4 regions of the Mitsuaria sp. TWR114 genome follow, and region 4 is predicted to be linked to each of the others. Evidence: predicted binding sites of a transcription regulator. Region 4 holds the regulator's gene; each other region holds the start of a gene.
The links. Region 4 encodes FliA, which starts transcription of late flagellar genes. Its sites were predicted from a motif close to CTAAAGTTTNNNNNNNNNNNGCCGNTA; they were not measured.
Positions count from the first base shown of each region.

Region 1: a site for FliA is predicted at 2,498-2,524, ahead of fliS (flagellar export chaperone FliS). Genes of this name have one in related genera too.
Region 2: a site for FliA is predicted at 1,783-1,809, ahead of flgM (flagellar biosynthesis anti-sigma factor FlgM). Genes of this name have one in related genera too.
Region 3: a site for FliA is predicted at 1,721-1,747, ahead of FUT87_RS03645 (putative motility protein). Genes of this name have one in related genera too.

Region 1 is NZ_VOSR01000595.1:3,892-8,048, forward strand. Features, by position in the region: gene FUT87_RS20280 (flagellin) at 1-745, shown strand, start outside; gene FUT87_RS20285 (flagellar filament capping protein FliD) at 795-1,790, shown strand; gene fliD (flagellar filament capping protein FliD) at 1,694-2,326, shown strand; gene fliS (flagellar export chaperone FliS) at 2,563-2,997, shown strand; gene FUT87_RS20300 (flagellar protein FliT) at 3,108-3,407, shown strand; gene FUT87_RS29105 (flagellar brake protein) at 3,602-3,802, shown strand; gene FUT87_RS20305 (flagellar brake protein) at 3,796-4,157, shown strand, end outside.
Region 2 is NZ_VOSR01000005.1:19,606-23,762, reverse strand. Features, by position in the region: gene flgC (flagellar basal body rod protein FlgC) at 1-312, opposite strand, end outside; gene flgB (flagellar basal body rod protein FlgB) at 335-721, opposite strand; gene FUT87_RS28225 (hypothetical protein) at 886-1,338, shown strand; partial or broken gene FUT87_RS31510 (flagellar biosynthesis protein FlgA) at 1,278-1,439, shown strand; gene FUT87_RS00365 (flagella basal body P-ring formation protein FlgA) at 1,447-1,740, shown strand; gene flgM (flagellar biosynthesis anti-sigma factor FlgM) at 1,861-2,181, shown strand; gene FUT87_RS00355 (hypothetical protein) at 2,243-2,632, shown strand; gene FUT87_RS00350 (DUF1841 family protein) at 2,891-3,331, opposite strand; partial or broken gene kefC (glutathione-regulated potassium-efflux system protein KefC) at 3,357-4,157, opposite strand, start outside.
Region 3 is NZ_VOSR01000063.1:3,192-7,348, reverse strand. Features, by position in the region: gene FUT87_RS03655 (helix-turn-helix domain-containing protein) at 43-876, opposite strand; gene FUT87_RS03650 (DUF3224 domain-containing protein) at 1,064-1,471, shown strand; gene FUT87_RS03645 (putative motility protein) at 1,497-1,712, opposite strand; gene FUT87_RS03640 (SDR family oxidoreductase) at 1,825-2,526, opposite strand; gene FUT87_RS03635 (HlyD family secretion protein) at 2,905-3,906, shown strand; gene ccmA (heme ABC exporter ATP-binding protein CcmA) at 3,903-4,157, shown strand, end outside.
Region 4 is NZ_VOSR01000269.1:4,492-8,648, forward strand. Features, by position in the region: gene FUT87_RS11705 (RelA/SpoT domain-containing protein) at 1-556, opposite strand, end outside; gene FUT87_RS11710 (methyl-accepting chemotaxis protein) at 593-1,882, opposite strand; gene FUT87_RS11715 (RNA polymerase sigma factor FliA) at 2,027-2,740, opposite strand; gene FUT87_RS11720 (hypothetical protein) at 2,762-3,583, opposite strand; partial or broken gene flhF (flagellar biosynthesis protein FlhF) at 3,966-4,157, opposite strand, start outside.

The sequences.
Region 1 (4,157 bases), on a different contig from region 4:
GGACGACGCGGCCGGCCTGGCCATCGCCGAACGGATGAACGCGCAAGCCCGCGGCATGTCGGTCGCGATGCGCAATGCCAACGACGGCATCTCGCTGGCGCAGACCGCTGAAGGCGCGCTGGGCAAGGTGGCCGATTCGCTGCAGCGGATGCGCGAACTGGCGATCCAGGCCCGCAACGCGACCAACGCGGACAGCGACAAGGATTCGCTGGACAAGGAATTCGGCGAGCTGGCCAAGGAAATCCAGCGGGTCACCGCCGGCACCACCTTCAACGGCAAGTACATCCTGGGCCAGGACGCGGCACTGCCGCAGACCTTCCAGGTCGGGCCGAACACCACGTCCAACGACGAGATCACCGTCACGACGCCCAACATGTCGGCCGACACCACGATCACCAAGGTCTCCGGCTCGGACACCAGCGGCGCCGGCCGCGCGGTGATCGACCGCACCGCGGACGCGGCGGCGATCGCCACCGTGGTGGCCGACATCGACACGGCGCTGGACACCGTCAACAGCCAGCGTGCGACGCTGGGCGCGACGCAGAACCGCTTCGACGCGGTGATCTCCAACCTGCAGGTGGCCTATGAGAACCAGACCGCCGCCCGCAGCCGGATCATGGATGCCGACTTCGCGGTCGAGACCTCCAACCTGAGCCGGGCGCAGATCCTGCAGCAGGCCGGCAACGCGATGGTCGCGCAGGCCAACCAGCTGCCGCAGCAAGTGCTGTCGCTGCTCAAGGGTTGATAGAAAAACGCAATCAAAGCGCCAGGCCTCCGTCCTAAAGTCGGATCGCTTGACGCCGATATGCAGGACAGGGCCTCACGCCAATCACGCGAGGCCCTGTCGCGCATGGGGCTTCCGGCCAGGGAGCCGGAACACGGTCACAGGGAGTTCGCACGATGGCAAGCATCACCTCCGCGGGTCTGGGCAGCGGTCTGGACGTCGAGAGCATCGTCACGAAGCTGGTGTCGCTGGAAAAGCAGCCGATCACGACCTCCAGTCGCGCACCGACACCATCAAGTCGCAGATCTCCGAGTACGGCAAGATCAAGAGCGCCTTCAGCGCGATGCGCGACGCGGCCGCCAAGCTGGCCAACCCGACCACCTGGTCCGCGCTGACCGCCACCTCCTCCGACACGACGATGGCCACCGTCATCGCCGGCGCCGGCTCGGGCGCCGGTTCCTACGCGCTGGACGTGGCCAACCTCGCCTCGGCGCAGTCGCTCTCGAGCAAGGGCTTCGCCAACAACGCGACGGTGGGCTCGGGCTCGATGACCATCGAGCTGGGCCAGTGGAGCGGCACCAACAACTCCACCTTCACCAGCAAGGACGGCGCGACGCCGGTCAGCATCTCCATCTCGTCGACCGACACGCTGGCCAACATCCGCGACAAGGTCAATGCCTCGGGCGCCGGCGTGCTGGCCTCGGTGGTCACCGACGCGACCGGCTCGCGCCTGGTGATCCGCTCGCGCGACACCGGCGAGGCCAACGGCTTCCGCATCACCACCGCCGATGACGACGGCAACGGCGCCGACGCCAATGGCCTGTCCGCGCTGGCCTACGACCCGACCGCCTCGATCTCGTCGATGACGCAGAACACCGCGGCCAAGAACGCCAACCTGACGATCAACGGCCTGGCGATCAGCTCCGCCTCCAACAACATCGAGGGCGCGTCGACGGCCTCACGATCAACCTGCTCAAGACCGGGCAGTCCACCGTCACCGTCGGCCAGGACAAGGACAGCGTCAAGAAGGCGATCAACGACTTCGTCACGTCGTACAACAGCCTGATGACGCTGATGCGCAACGACACCAAGTACGACGACGCCAACAAGACCGCCGGCGCGCTGCAGGGCGACAGCACCGCGGTGGGCCTGCAGAGCCAGCTGCGCAACATCACCGCCGCGGGCAGCACGCTGGGCGGCAAGTTCGGCCGCTTGTCGGACCTGGGCCTGGACATCGGCGCCGACGGCACCATCAAGGTCAACGACACCAAGCTGACCAGCGCGCTGGGCAGCATGAGCGACTTGAAGAACCTGTTCATGGGCGTGGACACCGCCAACCCGAACAACAACGGCATCGCCACCCGCTGGCGCGCCTTCGCCGACCAGGTGACCGGCTTCGACGGCTCGATCACCACCCGCACCACCGGGCTGCAGTCGCGCGTGACCGCCAACAACAAGCGCGTGGACGAGCTCAACGACCGCGCCGCCGCCTACGAGAAGCGGGTGCGCGCCCAGTACACGGCGCTGGACACGCAGATGGCCAAGCTCAACGACATGCAGAGCTACGTCAACAAGATCACCAGCATGCTGGGCAGCAGCTGAGGCCGCGGGCGCGGCGGGACCGGTGCAGGGGGTGCGGATCGCCCTCGGAACTGGACCGTCGCCACCGCCCTTCTCCGGCGCTTCGAAAAGGCCGCCGACAAGCCTCCTCACGGAGGCTTTTGTTTTTCTCCAGGCGCGCAGAATTTCGAGACAAATTCGACACGGGGGAGGCTCAAGTTGGGCCAGCGGGGGCCGAAAACTGATTCAAGCACTACAGCACACCCCAGCAGCACATCATGTACGGCAACTCCTCCCCCTTCGCTTCCCACGGTCAACGCGCCAGCAGCATGTACAACCGCGTCGGCGTGGAAACGGACGTGATGACGGCCTCGCCGCACCGCCTGGTGACCCTGCTGCTGGACGGCGCCTTCGATTCGATGACGCAAGCCATCGGCGCGATCCGCACCGGCAATGTCGACGCCAAGAACCGCAGCCTGAGCCGCGCGGTCCGCATCCTGGACGAGGGCCTGAAGGCGGCCCTGAACCTGGAGTCGGGCGAGCTGGCCATGGACCTGCGCGACCTGTATGCCTACATCTGCATGCGGCTGACCCACGCCAACCTGCGCAGCGACGACGTCGCCGTCGAGGAATGCGTGAAGCTGCTGCAACCGATCCGCGAAGCCTGGGCCAGCATCGCCCCGGCCGCTGCCGAACAACGCGTCGCGGCCTGAACCGGCCCCGCTCCCTCCAGCCTGACGACTTGAGAAGTTCCATGTCCAAGTACACCGCCAAGCCCCAAGCCCCCGCCGCCCACGCCGCCCCGACCACTCCGGACCGCCTCATGAGCACCCAACTGTTGAGCTACTACGAAGCCATCGAGCAAGCCAGCGCCGACATGCTGAGCGCCGCCCGCTCGGGCAACTGGGACGAGGTGGTCAAGCTCGAAGGCGCCTGCGTGCTGCTGATCTCGCAGCTCAAGCACGCCGCCGGCAGCCAGCAGCTGGGCCCCGACGAGGCGCAGCTCAAGACCCGCATCATGCAGCGCATCCTGGTCAACGACGCCGAGATCCGCCACCTGGCCGAACCCTGGCTGGAGGACCTGGACCAGCTGATGAAGGGCAAATCCAAGACGGTGCACTGACCGGCCCGACGATCGCTGCGACGACCGGTCCGACGGCCTCCCCGCGATCGACCGCCCCGGCGATTCGAGACTTCGGTCACGCGACCGGCCCCGGATCGTCCGCCAGCGCCGCGACCGGCCCCTCGAACGGATGGGGGCGGCGCGGCGTTTGCCTTGGGGGATGCGGGAGAATTTTTCCGAACGATTGCAGCCGGATGCTGGCCTTGAGCGACCTGAAAGTCCCCGCCCCTCCCGCCGATGTCGCGGACGCCGATTACCGGCTGGACGCGCCCGGCGAGATCATGAACTGGCTGCGCGAGCTGCTGCAGTCGCAGGCGCGCCTGCAGCTGACCACCCCGGCGGGCGAGGCGATCCACACGGTGCTGCGCGCCCTCGATACGCGCGCGGCATGCTGACGATGGAAGCGCCGCAGGCCGGCGACACGCTGGCGCCGGTGCTGGCGAGCGACGAGCTGGTGGCCACCGCCTACCTGGACCGGATCAAGCTGCAGTTCGACCTCTCCGGGCTGGTCGCGATCCGCGGCGACGGCGCCGAGGTGCTGCGCGCGCCGGTGCCGCTGCGGCTGTACCGCTTCCAGCGGCGCCAGGCCTACCGGGTGGCCTCGGCCGGGCAGTTGTATCCGGCGCTGAAACTGGCCGACGCCGACCTGCCCCGGATCCGGGTGGTCAACGTGAGCGCCGGCGGCGTCGCGCTGCACTGGCCGACCCACGTGGTGCCAGTGCCGCAGGCGGGCCAGGAGATCACCGGTAC
Region 2 (4,157 bases), on a different contig from region 4:
CTCCTCGACGCTGTTGACGTTGCTGTAGGTGACGTAGCCGTCGGCGTCGGCCAGCTGGTGGCTGGGATCGTGGACGCGGCGGCCGGGGGTCTGGTTCTCCTGGACGCCCACCACCTGCACGCCGACGTCGGTCTGGTCCATGCCGTTCTGGGCCAGCACGCTCTGGAAGACGACCTGGCGTGCCTTGTACGCCTGGCCGTCCGGACCGGCGACGGTGTCGGCATTGGCCATGTTGCTGGCCACCGCGTTCAGGCGCTGGCTCTGCGCGCTGACGGCGCTGCCGCTGATGTGGAAGATGTTGAACATCGACATGACGATCTCCTGTCCTGCGCGATCAGGCGGCGTTCGGCGACTTCATCGCGTCCAGCATCGTGCGGATGCTGCCGTTGAGGAAGCGCAGCGATGCTTCGTACTTGACGGTGTTGTCGGCGAAGCTGGCACGCTCCCGGTCCATGTCGACGGTGTTGCTGTCCATGCTGGTCATGGCGCTCAAACTGCTCTGCAGCGCGTTCTGGGTGCGCTGGGTCAGGGTCTGGTTGGAGTTCGCGGTCGTGGCGGGGGAGGTGGCCTCGCGCAGCGCCTTCGCAAAATCCATGTCCTTGGACTGGTAGCCCGGGGTGTCGGCGTTGGCGATGTTGCTGGCGAGCAGGCGCTGACGCTCCGCCCGCAGGGTCAGCGCCTGGGCCTGGAAGTTCATCGCATCGGACAGTCGGTTCAGCATGGTCATCTCCTTCGGGACGGGGCGGGTGGCGTCGGGACGCGGCCCCGGTTTGTCACGTTCGGGCATTGTGGGCAGCGGGTCCGAAAACATGAGCGCGATAAGACGGGTGATCCCGGCCCATTTCGAAGCCACCGGCGCGCCCCGGATCCGTACAGTTCCGTCCCATGCCGCAACCCTGCACCTCCTCTCACGCCCGCCACGCGCAGGCGCTGCCCGCCCTGCTGGCGGGGGCGCTGATGTCCGTGTGGCTGATGTTCGGACTGGTGGACGAGGCGGACGCCCAGACGCCGGGCGCGCCGCGCCTGCAGCTGACGATGGCGCAGCAAGGGGGCGCCGCGGCGCAGGCCGCTGCTTCCAACGGCTCCAATGGCGAACCTTCCGCGCTGGGCGCGCTCGACGCGACGCTGGAGGACCGCCTGCAGACCCTGGCCATGGCCGGCGCCCGCCAGGTCGCGCCCAACCAGGCCCGGGTCGAGGTGGAACTCGGCCGGCTGGACCCGCGCCTGCGCCTGGCGCCGTGCGCGCAGATCCAGCCCTATTTGCCGCCGGCACCCGGATGTGGGGGCGCACCCGCCTGGGCCTGCGCTGCCTGGCCGGGGTCACCAAGTGGAATGTGACGCTGCCGCTGACCATCAAGGTCTACGGCCAGGCCTTCGTCGCCGCCGCCGACCTGCCGGCCGGGACCCTGCTGACTCAAGAACAGCTGCGGCTGGCCGAAGTCGACATTGCCGGCGAAGCTGGCGCCATCTATACACAAGCGGAAGGCTGGCTCGTCGCCAACTGGCCCGGCCGTCGCGGCCGGCGAGGCGCTGCGGTCGGCCGACCTCAAACTGCGCCAATGGGTGCAGCCGGGCGACCGGGTGCAGGTCATGGCGACCGGCAACGGCTACGCGGTCGCGGGCGAAGGCCAGGCGATGGGCGTGGGCCTGGAAGGCCAGGATGTCCGTGTACGCTTCGACAATGGCCGCATGGTCACCGCGCGTACCGTGGGTGAACGCAAGGTGGAGGTGGTACTGTGACGCCCTTCACCGAGCGATCTGTCGATTTTGTGAAGCTCGCCCCTCAAGTTCCGCCCAGACGGGTCGAAATACCCGGTACTGGAAGGGGTCCGGAAGTCCTCGGGCCCATGGAGATTTGCCATGAAGATCGGTAACAACGCTGACCTGAACGCCTACTCGAAAGTGGGCGGGACCACCACCGGGACCCCCGAGGCCGGTGCGGCCAAGGCTGGAAAGGCCGGAACGGCCGCGTCCGGCGAGGGGTCCAAGGTCGAGCTGTCGAGCGCCGCGAGCAGCCTGATCGCGGGCGCCCCCGACGACGGCAGCTTCGACGCGGAAAAGGTCGCACGCATTGCCAGCGCGATCGAGAAGGGCGAGTTCAAAATCAACGCCGATGCGATCGCCGACAAGCTGATCGCCAACGCGGCCGAGATGCTGGGCCGCACGCAGCCTTCGCACTGATTCGCTCAATCGTAAAAAGCTGAGCTGAAGCGACCAAAGACCAAGCTTTTCCGGTGATGCCATGACCGCCACGCCTTTGAACTCGACCCCCGTCGACCTGGAGCAGCCGCTGCAGGACGTCGAAAGCTGCCTCAACCTGCTGGGCGAGGCGCTGCATCGACGTGACTCCCAGGCGATCGAGTTGCACGCGGCGTCGCTGCATGCGGCCCTGGCTCGCGCCATCGAACAGTTCAGCGCCGCCGCTCGAACCGGCACGGTGCCGGCAGGCCTGCGGACCCGCTTGATGCAGGCAGGCGGCCGCGTCGCCGCCCAGCGCGAGTCGCTGGCCCGCGCCACCGCGGCGCTGGACCGCGCCATCGACGTGCTGATGCCCGGGGAACCGAGCGGGCTGTACGGCGCGTCCGGGAAGAACGAGCGCAAGTCGGCCTTGGGTGGGGCGATCCAGGCCTGAATTTCAGAGCTTCGGATGAAGAAGGCCACGCGGATGCGTGGCCTTTTTGCGTTTGGAAGCGCCGGTGGCGTTTGGGGAGCGCCCGTGGCGTCCGGGCGACCGCCCACCTGCATCGACCGGGGCGTTGGCCGCCGAGGCATGGGGCCCCCGCGGCAAGCGCGGAAACCCCACGCCTCACCGTCCCCAACCATCACCGTCCTTCGACCACCGGGGACGGTGGACTGCGGGGGAGTTTAGGGAGTGGGCGGGGGGCTGGAGTCAGGTCGGCGTGCGGGTGGCCTTGCGGCGCAGGCAGTCCAGGTAGGCGTGGCCGTCCGGGGGCAGGCCGCTGCGCTGTGAACTCCAGATCATCTCGCCCAGGCATTCCATCGCTTCGTGATGGGCCTCGTGCAGGGACTGGCGGCGCGCCGCCAGCAGGTCCAGCGCCTGGCGCACCCCCGTCGGCTGGTCGATCTGGTGCTGCTCGATCAGGCTCAGGTGCATGGACAGGTGCAGGAAGGGATTCGTGCGGCCGTCCTCGACCGTGTAGACCGCCGCCAGCGCGGCATCCTCGTCCGCCAGTTCGTCGTGGTACTCGGGATGCTGGGCGATCCAGTCGGAAGCGATGGCCTCCATCGGCGTGAGCGGCAGGCCGTCGCGCTGCTTGCGGTAGGCCTGGCAGAAGAAGCGCCGGACCTCGAGTTGGGAAGGAGCAAACATAAGAGCGCGATTCTCGCCGCAGGCCTCAGGCCTTGCCCGGCTGGGGCTGATCGGGAGCGCCGGCCGGCACCGGCGCCGTGCCCGGCGCCAGGTGCGGCTCCTGCCACGGGTTGCGCCCCTTGCCCTCGGCCAGCGCCTTGCGCTCGGCCGCCAGGCGTTCCTCCAGCTGCTCGCGGCCGCGCTTGGACATCGCGATCAGCGTGTCCAGGTCGCCGCGGTGCGGGCGCATCGCCTCGGTCTGCTCGACGGAGTGGCGCCGGAAGCGCCAGGCCATCTGCCGCGCCGCGTGCGGTTCCCAACCGAGCTGCTGCAGCACGCTGCGCCCGCTCATGAGCGCGGAGTCCAGCGTCTCGCGCTCGATGAGCTCGACGCCCAGTTCGCGCAGCGCGTAGTAGTGCTGGACGTTGCGCGCCCGCGCCACGATGGTCAGGTGCGGGAAGTGCTGCCGCGCGATCTCGGCGATCTTGACGCTGTGGTTGAAGTCGTCGACCGCCAGCACCAGCACGTGCGCGCGCTCGGCGCCGGCGATGCGCAGCAGCTCCAGCCGCGTGGCGTCGCCCCAGAAGACGCGCCAGCCGAAGCGCCGCAGCGATTCGACGGTGTCGGCATCATGGTCGAGCACGGTCGCCGAGATGCCGTTGGCGAAGAGCATCCGGCCCACGATCTGCCCGTAGCGGCCGAAGCCCGCGATGATGACCTGCGAGTCCTGCGGCTCGGTGAGCTCGTGCGGCGACTTGCGCTCGACTGCCCGGCACGCCGCTGCGCCCAGGCCAGCAGCGCCGGGGTGAGCGCCAGCGAGAGCGCCACCGCCGCCACCAGCACCGAG
Region 3 (4,157 bases), on a different contig from region 4:
GATCCGATCAGGCGTCCGTCGATCAGCCTTCAGCATCGGACGTCAACGCGCCGCTGCCGGTTCGCCCGAGTCGCGATGCAGCGCGCTCACATACGCCCTCGGCGTCATGCCGACCAACTGGCGGAAGTCCCGGATGAAATGCGCCTGGTCGAAATAGCCCAGGCGCTGGGCCAGTTCGGCGTCGGGCTTCGCTTCACCGCTCTGCAGCAAGGCGAGCGCCTCATGCAGCCGGTAACGAGCGATCACCCATTTCGGACTCGCTCCGACGTAATGCCTGAAGTCCCGCTGCAAGCGACGTGCGGACTCTCCCGTCATCGTGCACAGCTGTTCGACCGAAGTGATGCCCGCGTCACGGCCTATGACGTCGACGATCTCCGCCAGCCTCGCCCCGCGCGCATCCACCACCGGCGGAACTCGCGCGCGCAGCACAGCCTCGATGCGCGTCTTCCCCGCCTCGGGAGCGTCAGCCAGCGGCGGATCCAGCAACCGATCCACATCGTCGCCCAGCAGGCCGCGGGCATCGACCTGCCGGTCCATCAGGTCGGCCGCCGGCGATCGCAGGAATGCCGGCAGCGCTCCGACCTTGAACTTGACGCCATGCACCCAACCGCGACCGGCAAGCGTCCGGTTGAAACGTGCTCGTTGGACGCCCCACAGGCGCACCGCGCCGTCTTCCACGACCAGGTGGACATTGGGATGGGGCAGCGTCGATTGAACCTGCGGCGGACATGCCCGGAGATCCCAGCTCACGAACCAGTGATGCTCGATCCAAGGCGCCAGATCGGCGCTGGGCGGCTGCTGGTCATGGTGGAAGCGCCCTGGCGCCAGTCCGGGGTAGAGAACGCCTCGCGCGCCGCGAGGGGCGTGTGCTGTCATGCGATGCCGATGTCGTGTTTTTCCTATCGCCGGGATGGCGGTTCCGGTGCAATGGGACGAAATCAACGCCCTCCCGATCACCATGCCAGCTCTTGCAACGAGTATCGCCGCGCTCCTGTCCGCAGGTTCCGCGATGGCCGCCCCGGCGCCCGAGGCCTCAGCGCCTGCCGTTTCCGCGAGTGCGCCGATGGCGCCGGCCCGCATCGCTCGCGGCCTCTTCGACCTGCGACTCACCGCCCAGCCACTGGAACCCGGCGAGGCGCCGGCTCAACCTGCCCGGACGCTGATCCACAAGCAGTTCCGCGGCGACCTCGAGGCCAGCGGCATGGGACAGATGCTGTCCTTCCGCAGCGCGACGCCTGGCTCGGCGGGCTATGTCGCCATGGAGCGCGTGGAAGGGCGTCTTGCGGGTCGCAGCGGCTCCTTCGTGCTGATGCACCTCGGCGAGATGACGCGCGGTGCGCCTCAGCTGTCGGTTCGCGTCGTGCCCGACTCCGGCACCGGCGAGCTGGCCGGCCTGAGCGGCGACATGAGCATCGAGGCCCGCAACGGACAGCACCTCTATGTCTTCACCTATCGCCTGCCCGGCGAGTAACGCGGACAGGCGCCGCGCCGCAGGATCAGGCGTAGGTGTTGATGTTCCGCCCGAGCGTGCCCTCGGTGGCCAGGGCCGGCGCCTGCGGCAAGGCGGCGAGCAGGGCGGCGGCGCCGGCTTCCTGGACGTCCATGGCCTTGCGCAGCACCAGCAGGCTGGCGGCATTGCCGGCCGTGCCCGGCGTGCCGTTGGAGGCCTGCCTGACGGCGGCGTCGACGCTGGGGGAGTTGGTGATGACCATGCAGGCACTATCGGCCGATTCCGCGCCGACTTGAGCGGAATTTCACGAAGTGGCCGCCGCTCCCGCGCCCTGCCACCTCATCCGCCACCTGGCCCGCGGCCCGAACGCCGCCTCAGACGCCGCCGCGGTAGCTGCCCTGCTCCGCCGACAGACCCGCCTTCACCGCGCGCGTCATGTCATCGGCATAGACCTCGTCCTTGCCGTCGGCCAGCGCCGCCAGCACCTGCCGGGCGACGTCCAGCGGGTCGGTCTTCGGTGCGTCGATGCCCGCGGTCATGTCGGTGTCCATGAAACCGACGTGCAGCCCCAGCACCGCCGTGCCCTGGTCCTTCAGCTCCTGGCGCAGTCCGTTGGTGACCGACCAGGTCGCCGCCTTGGACACGCTGTAGGTCGCCGCGCCGGTCAGGTTGAGCCAGCTCAGCACCGACAGCACGTTGACCACCGCGCCGCCGCCCTGTTCCTTGAGCACCGGCGCGAACGCGCGGGTCAGCTCGAGCGGCCCCACGACGTTGGTCTCGAACTCATCGCGCAGCGCGGCGATCGCCTGCTCGCCCAGCAGCGGCGAGCCGCGGGTGATGCCCGCGTTGTTGATCAGCAGCGTGACGTCACCCGCCGCCCGTACCGCCGCGGCGATCTGGTCCGGCTTGGTGACGTCGAGCCGGAGCGGCGTCACGCCGGACAGGTCGATGGACGCCGGATCCCGCGCCGCCGCGTAGATCTTCTTCACGCCGGCGGCCTGCAGCGCCTTGACGAAGCTCTTGCCGAGACCGCGATTGGCGCCGGTGACCAGCGCGACAGTGTTCTTGAAGTCCATGGTGAATCCTTGAGCAGTGGAAGAGGGTGGAGTGGCTGTTTTCAATTTCACTCGACATGAATAATGTAATGTCGACCATCATCTAAACGCCGAACCGCGCACGCCTTGCCCCTGTCGGCGGAGGGGACGTCGCCGAGCCGTGCGGACCGATGTTGGCGCTCCGGCTACTCGCGCGCGCAGCTGGCTCAGGGGCAATAATCCCGGCCATCCCGTCGTCCGGAGAAGCCGCCGATGCCCACGATGCCGCGCCGCCCGCCTCACCGCCTCTTCCGTTGGAATGGGGTCCGGATCGGTCGCCAGGCCGAGGCGGTCCGCGCGGCCGGCGCGGCGACCCCGCAGGCTCCGGAGGCTCGGGGAGCAGGTCGCGCGAATGCGGTCATGGCGCTGCTGGCCGCCACAGCCCTCGCCGCCTGCGGTCGCGAACCGCCGCCAGCCTGGTCCGGTTATGCCGAAGGCGATCCGGTCTACGTCGCGGCGCCGGTCGCGGGCCAGTTGCTCGACCTCCAGGTGCAGCGCGGCGACACCGTGGCGGCCGGCGCGCCGCTGTTCAGCATCGACGTCACCCCGATGCGCGCCGCCCGCGCCGAAGCCGATGCGCGACTCGCCGCTGCCCGCGCGGAGCAGGCCGATGCCGCCAAGGGCCGCCGTCCCGACGAGATCGCGATGAGCCGGGCCCAACTGGCACAGGCGCGCGCGCAGTCCGCGCTGGCGGAGACCGACCTGGCGCGGCAGCAGCAGCTGATCGGCCAGGGCTTCATCTCGGCGGCGCGGCTGGACGACGCCCGGGCCGCCGCGGCGCAGGCGCGCCAACGCGTGCGCGAGCTCGAGTCCTCGTTGCGCGTGGCGGAACTGCCCGCGCGCAGCGATCAGCAGGCCGCCGCGCGCGCCAATGCAGAAGCCGCCTCGGCCGCGCTCGAACAGCAGCAGTGGCGCGAAGCGCAGACCCGGCAGCGCGCGCCAACCGCCGGCCTGGTCGACGACACCTTCTATCGCGTCGGGGAGTACGTCAACGCCGGCCAGCCGGTCGTGGCGCTGCTGCCGCCGTCGCAGCGCAAGGCGCGCTTCTACGTGCCGGAACCGGAGCTGGCCTCCCTGCGCCCGGGGCAGGCGGTGCTGCTGAGCTGCGACGGTTGCGGCGCGCCGATCGCCGCGCGCATCAGCTACATCTCGCCGCAACCGGAGTACACGCCGCCGGTGATCTATTCCAACAGCCAGCGGGCGCGACTCGTGTTCCTGGTCGAGGCGCGACCCGATCCCGCGCAGGCGACGCGCCTGCATCCGGGACAGCCGCTGGAGGTGCGCCCGTCTGCGGGCGCAGCGCCTGCGACGGCCGGTGCCGCGGCGTCGACGGCATCGGCCGCTTCCGGCGGACGCCCATGACCGAGCGCAGCGCGCCGACGACGCTCCCCGGCGACGGCGCCGGGTCGTCCGCGAGCGACCTGGCTATCGACGTCCGTGGCCTGACCAAGCGCTACGGCCAGCGGACCGTCGTGGACCACGTCGACCTGCAACTCGGACGCGGGCGCATCTGCGGCTTCCTCGGCCCCAACGGCAGCGGCAAGACGACCACGATCCGGATGCTGTGCGGACTGCTCACGCCCGACGAGGGCGAGGGCCGTTGCCTCGGCCTG
Region 4 (4,157 bases):
TTCTCACCTGAATTTCGGCAAAGACCTTCCTTTGATGCGGCTGGTTCGAAAACACATAGTGAATCGATCTATAACCTTTGGGGTGATTCCGTACATCAAACTCATCATTATCTGAGAATAGGCTCACATCCCCTTGTCGGACATAGGCAATCGGATTCTCTACCGGCGTCCACGTCTCTTTCAACCGCTTATCAATCACAAGGCAGTCCTCCTTAAATAGGTGGAGTGCCCTAACGCCAACCAGATCAGTCACGCGCTCAGCATAGTTTTGAACGCCGATATCCGCATATTTTCTACTTTTCTCCGCCCGCTTGCGGACGATTTTCTCAATCAAATGCAGGGGATCTTTAATCCTCCATCTGACCGAATGAACGCCTTGAATTCGCTGAATGACCTTCGCAAACAATTCGGCAGAATCAGTCAACCGCTCCCGATGTTCAATGTGGTCTTGCGCTATTTGCTTGAGGAGGTGCAACTCGATATCGGCAGCAACCCAGACTTCTTCCTTCATCCGGCACGCATTCAATAATGATTCGACGGACTCCAGTTCTTTCATGACTCCCTCCCACGATTTTGTCCGTAAACTTATATATCAAAACCCAAACGCCAACCTCACCCCACCCCAATGCCTCCCGGCAACGGTGACCGGCGCCGACGCCTCCTTGAGTAGCACGAAATTCCCGCCGCCCATATCGCGGCGGTAGGTTTGCAGGAGGAATGGCCGTTGATTCCGAGCCGACGCCAACCCGGTGCGGTCATTGAATATCCGCCGATATCGGCTGTTGGCCGTGTTCCAGGCCGTATCCCCGGCCCGCTGCGGCTGGCAATACCGCTTGTTGTGGGTCGCGACATACCCGTTGCGGTCGACCGCGATGCAGAACACCACCTTGTCCGAGAAAGTCAGCACCCGTTCCTGCACCTGCGGGAACAGTTGGTCCGCGATCTGAGTGAAGCGCGTGGTGAACTGCTGGGGATCGGTGCCGGCGATCGGCTGGTAGTGCTCGTCGAAGAGCGCCGCGGCGTCGATCTTGCGTTCCGCCACCGCGCGCTCGAGCAGCGCTGAAATCTCCGCGGCCGCCTCCTGCACCGCCTGGATGTACGGCGAGTCCTCGACCTCCACGCCACTCGACGCGATCTGCTCGATCATCTGCTCCGACAGCCGCAGGAAGCGGTCGCTGCAGGCGAAGGCCGAGTCGAGCTTGCGCATCGCCTGCTGGATCTCGACGCCCAGCTCGCCGGAGCGCGCCGCCAGCAGCTGCGTCGTCGCCTGGCTCTCCTGCGCGGACTTGGCGATCAGGTCCACGTCGACCTCGACATCCGCGAAGGCCTGGTGGATCTTGCTCTGCGCGGCGCCTCCCGCGCCGTCCGCCCGCAGCTCGCGGCTGAAGCTCTCGATCCGCGAATCGAGCGTTCCCACCGTGCCCATGATCGCCTTCGAGGACGCCTCGACCTGCGCCGCCAGGTCCTTCACCGCGTCCGCCACGACGCCGAAACCGCGTCCGGCCTCGCCGGCGCGCTTGGCCTCGACCGACGCGTTGAACGCGACCAGCCGCGTCTGCAGCGCGATCTTCGTGATCTCCGACGCCGCGTCGCTCACCAGCCGCAGCGTCGAGACGATCTCGCCGACCTCGTCGCCCACGCCGGACAACGCCGTGCGCGCGCGCCCCACCGCCTCGCGGGTCTGGTTCGTCGATTGGTTGATGCCGTCCTGCGCGTGCCGGACCTGCTCGAGCTCCGCGCCCAGCGCCTGCATCGCCTGCGCCTGCGAGGTCACGACCTTCTGCGTGTCCTCCAGCAGCCCGCGGACTTCGGCCGCGTCGCGGCCCAGTTTGGACACGCCGCCCGACAGTTCCCGGACGACGGTGGTGGTCTTGCCTTGCATCGTCGGCTCGCGCGGACCGATCCCGGCGCCGCCCTCCGACGCGTCAGGCGACGCCTTCCCGGCTCGCCTGCGCAATGAGTCCCACATCGGACGCTCCCCCATGGTGTTTGGACCACAAGGACTGCGGCCGCTGTGCGGCCCGTTTTACCAGTCGCGCAGCTTCACGCGCAATCGGGCAATCGCTTGACTGTGCAGCTGGCACACCCGCGATTCGGTCACCTTCAGCACGGCGGCGATCTCTTTCAGGTTCATGTCATGTTCGTAGTACATGGACATGACGTAACCCTCGCGCTCCGGCAGGTTCTTGATCGCCTCCACCAGCGCCTCGCGCATGCGGTGGTCGCGCAGCATCGACATCGGATCGGCCGACTCGTCGCTGACGTGGCGGTCGAGGTAGTCGTCGCTGTCGTCATCCCCGGAGATGTCCTCCAGATAGACCAGCTGCGTGCCGCGTACCTTGCCCAGCATCTCCTGGTACTCGCCCAGCGAGATGCCCATCTCCGCGGCGATCTCTGATTCCTGCGGCGGACGGCCCAGCTTCTGCTCGAGCTTGTGCACCGCGCTCTCGATCGAGCGCTGCTGGCGCCGGTTGCCGCGGCTCATCCAGTCGCTGCCGCGCAGCTCGTCGAGCATCGCGCCGCGGATGCGCTGCGTCGCGAAGGTCTCGAACTGCACGCCCTGCGCCGTGTCGAAGCGCGACAGCGCGTCCGTCAGGCCGATCAGGCCGACCTGGATCAGGTCGTCCAGTTCCACATTGGCCGGCAGCTTGGCGATCATCTGATGCGCCAGGCGGCGCACCAGCGGGCTGTACTGGCGGATCAGCGAGTTGTTGTCGAGTTGACCCTTGGCGGTGTACATCGTCTCGTCTCCCATCCGGGGTCAATGCGCAGCCAGGGTCACGCCTTGCGGGGCGCGGCCGGCCTTGGGCTGCCACATCGGCCGCGGACGCAGCGGCATCGCATCGGCGGCGCTGTCCAGCGCCGCGCCAGGCACCGACGCCAGCAGCAGCTCGCGCGCCATGTGACGCATCTCGTGCGTCAGCGGCGCCGTCACCGGCTGGCGGGGATCCAGGCAGGCCCACTCGCGCAGCACGGCGCCGAGGAAACCATCGCCGCAGCTCGAAAGCTGCTGAGCGATGCGCTCGGCCAGACGCAGCTGCGGATTGCAGGCCAGCAGCAGGCTGTAGACCATCAGGCCCGCCCGCTGCGTCAACCACTTCATGCCGGCGTAGGCGTAGGTCACGCTCTGCACGTCGGTGTCGGCCAGCAGCACCGGACGCACCTCGCGCGACACCAGCACGCGGCTCAGTTCGGCCGCGCTGGCATGCAGCAGGATCACGTCCGCGAACGGGGCCGCGTCGGTCACCGCTTCCAGGAACTGGGCGGCCGAGCCGTTGGCGTTGATGTAGCGCAGCGGCAGTCCGCGCGCGGCCAGGAAGGACACCTTGGCCGACAGCGGCTCCACGCAGGCCGCCAGGTCCACCGCCGCGAGGTCGGACGGCGCCGAGGCCTGCTCGCCAGCGTCCACCACCAGCGTGTGCAGGCCCAGCTCGGCGAAGGCGGCGCACATGCCTTCGAGCAGCGCGCCGCTGCCCATGACATGCGGATTGCTCACCACCGGCACCACCCGCACCCGCGCGGTGGCGAAGAGGCGTCGCAGGCCGTCGGCCTGGTCCTTGGGAGCATTGCTGAAATCGCGCATTGGGCTGCTCTGTGTCGTCTTACGTGTTGGGTTCCAGCGGTCGTTTCCCTCTGACAGAGAAGCGCCATTGCTGGAGCCGTTACCGGAAGTTTCGCCCCGGGGGCCACCCTTCGACGCGGAATTGAAAGGGGGAAACACCCCGCTTTTCTCTGCCGCTTTCGCCCTCGCTTGCCTCTGGCCCGGCGACTTCAGGCCGTTGCCGGCCTGGGTCGCGCACAGGACAAGTTGACCACCATGCTGCAACGTCGGGTTAACAAAGCCCCAACGACAGAAGGGAAGAGCATGGCTCTTCCCAGGTTCGAGGCGTTCGGGGACGGCCACCACCCTCACCCCCACCCTCTCCCGCAAGCGGGCGAGGGAGTCAGGAGGGGGTGTTGTTCGGTCAGTTCAGGCCCATGGGCGAGGCTGCGCCGGCCGACGCGCCGACGGAGCCGGCGGTGAAGATCAGGTTGACGTCGGAGGCGTCCATGCGCCAGGCCGACTGGCCGTGGCTGCGCAGCGCGCGCTGCACCAGGGCCTGCGACGACAGGCGATGCCAGTCTTCCGGCACGCGCTGGCCGTTGGTGACGCCCAG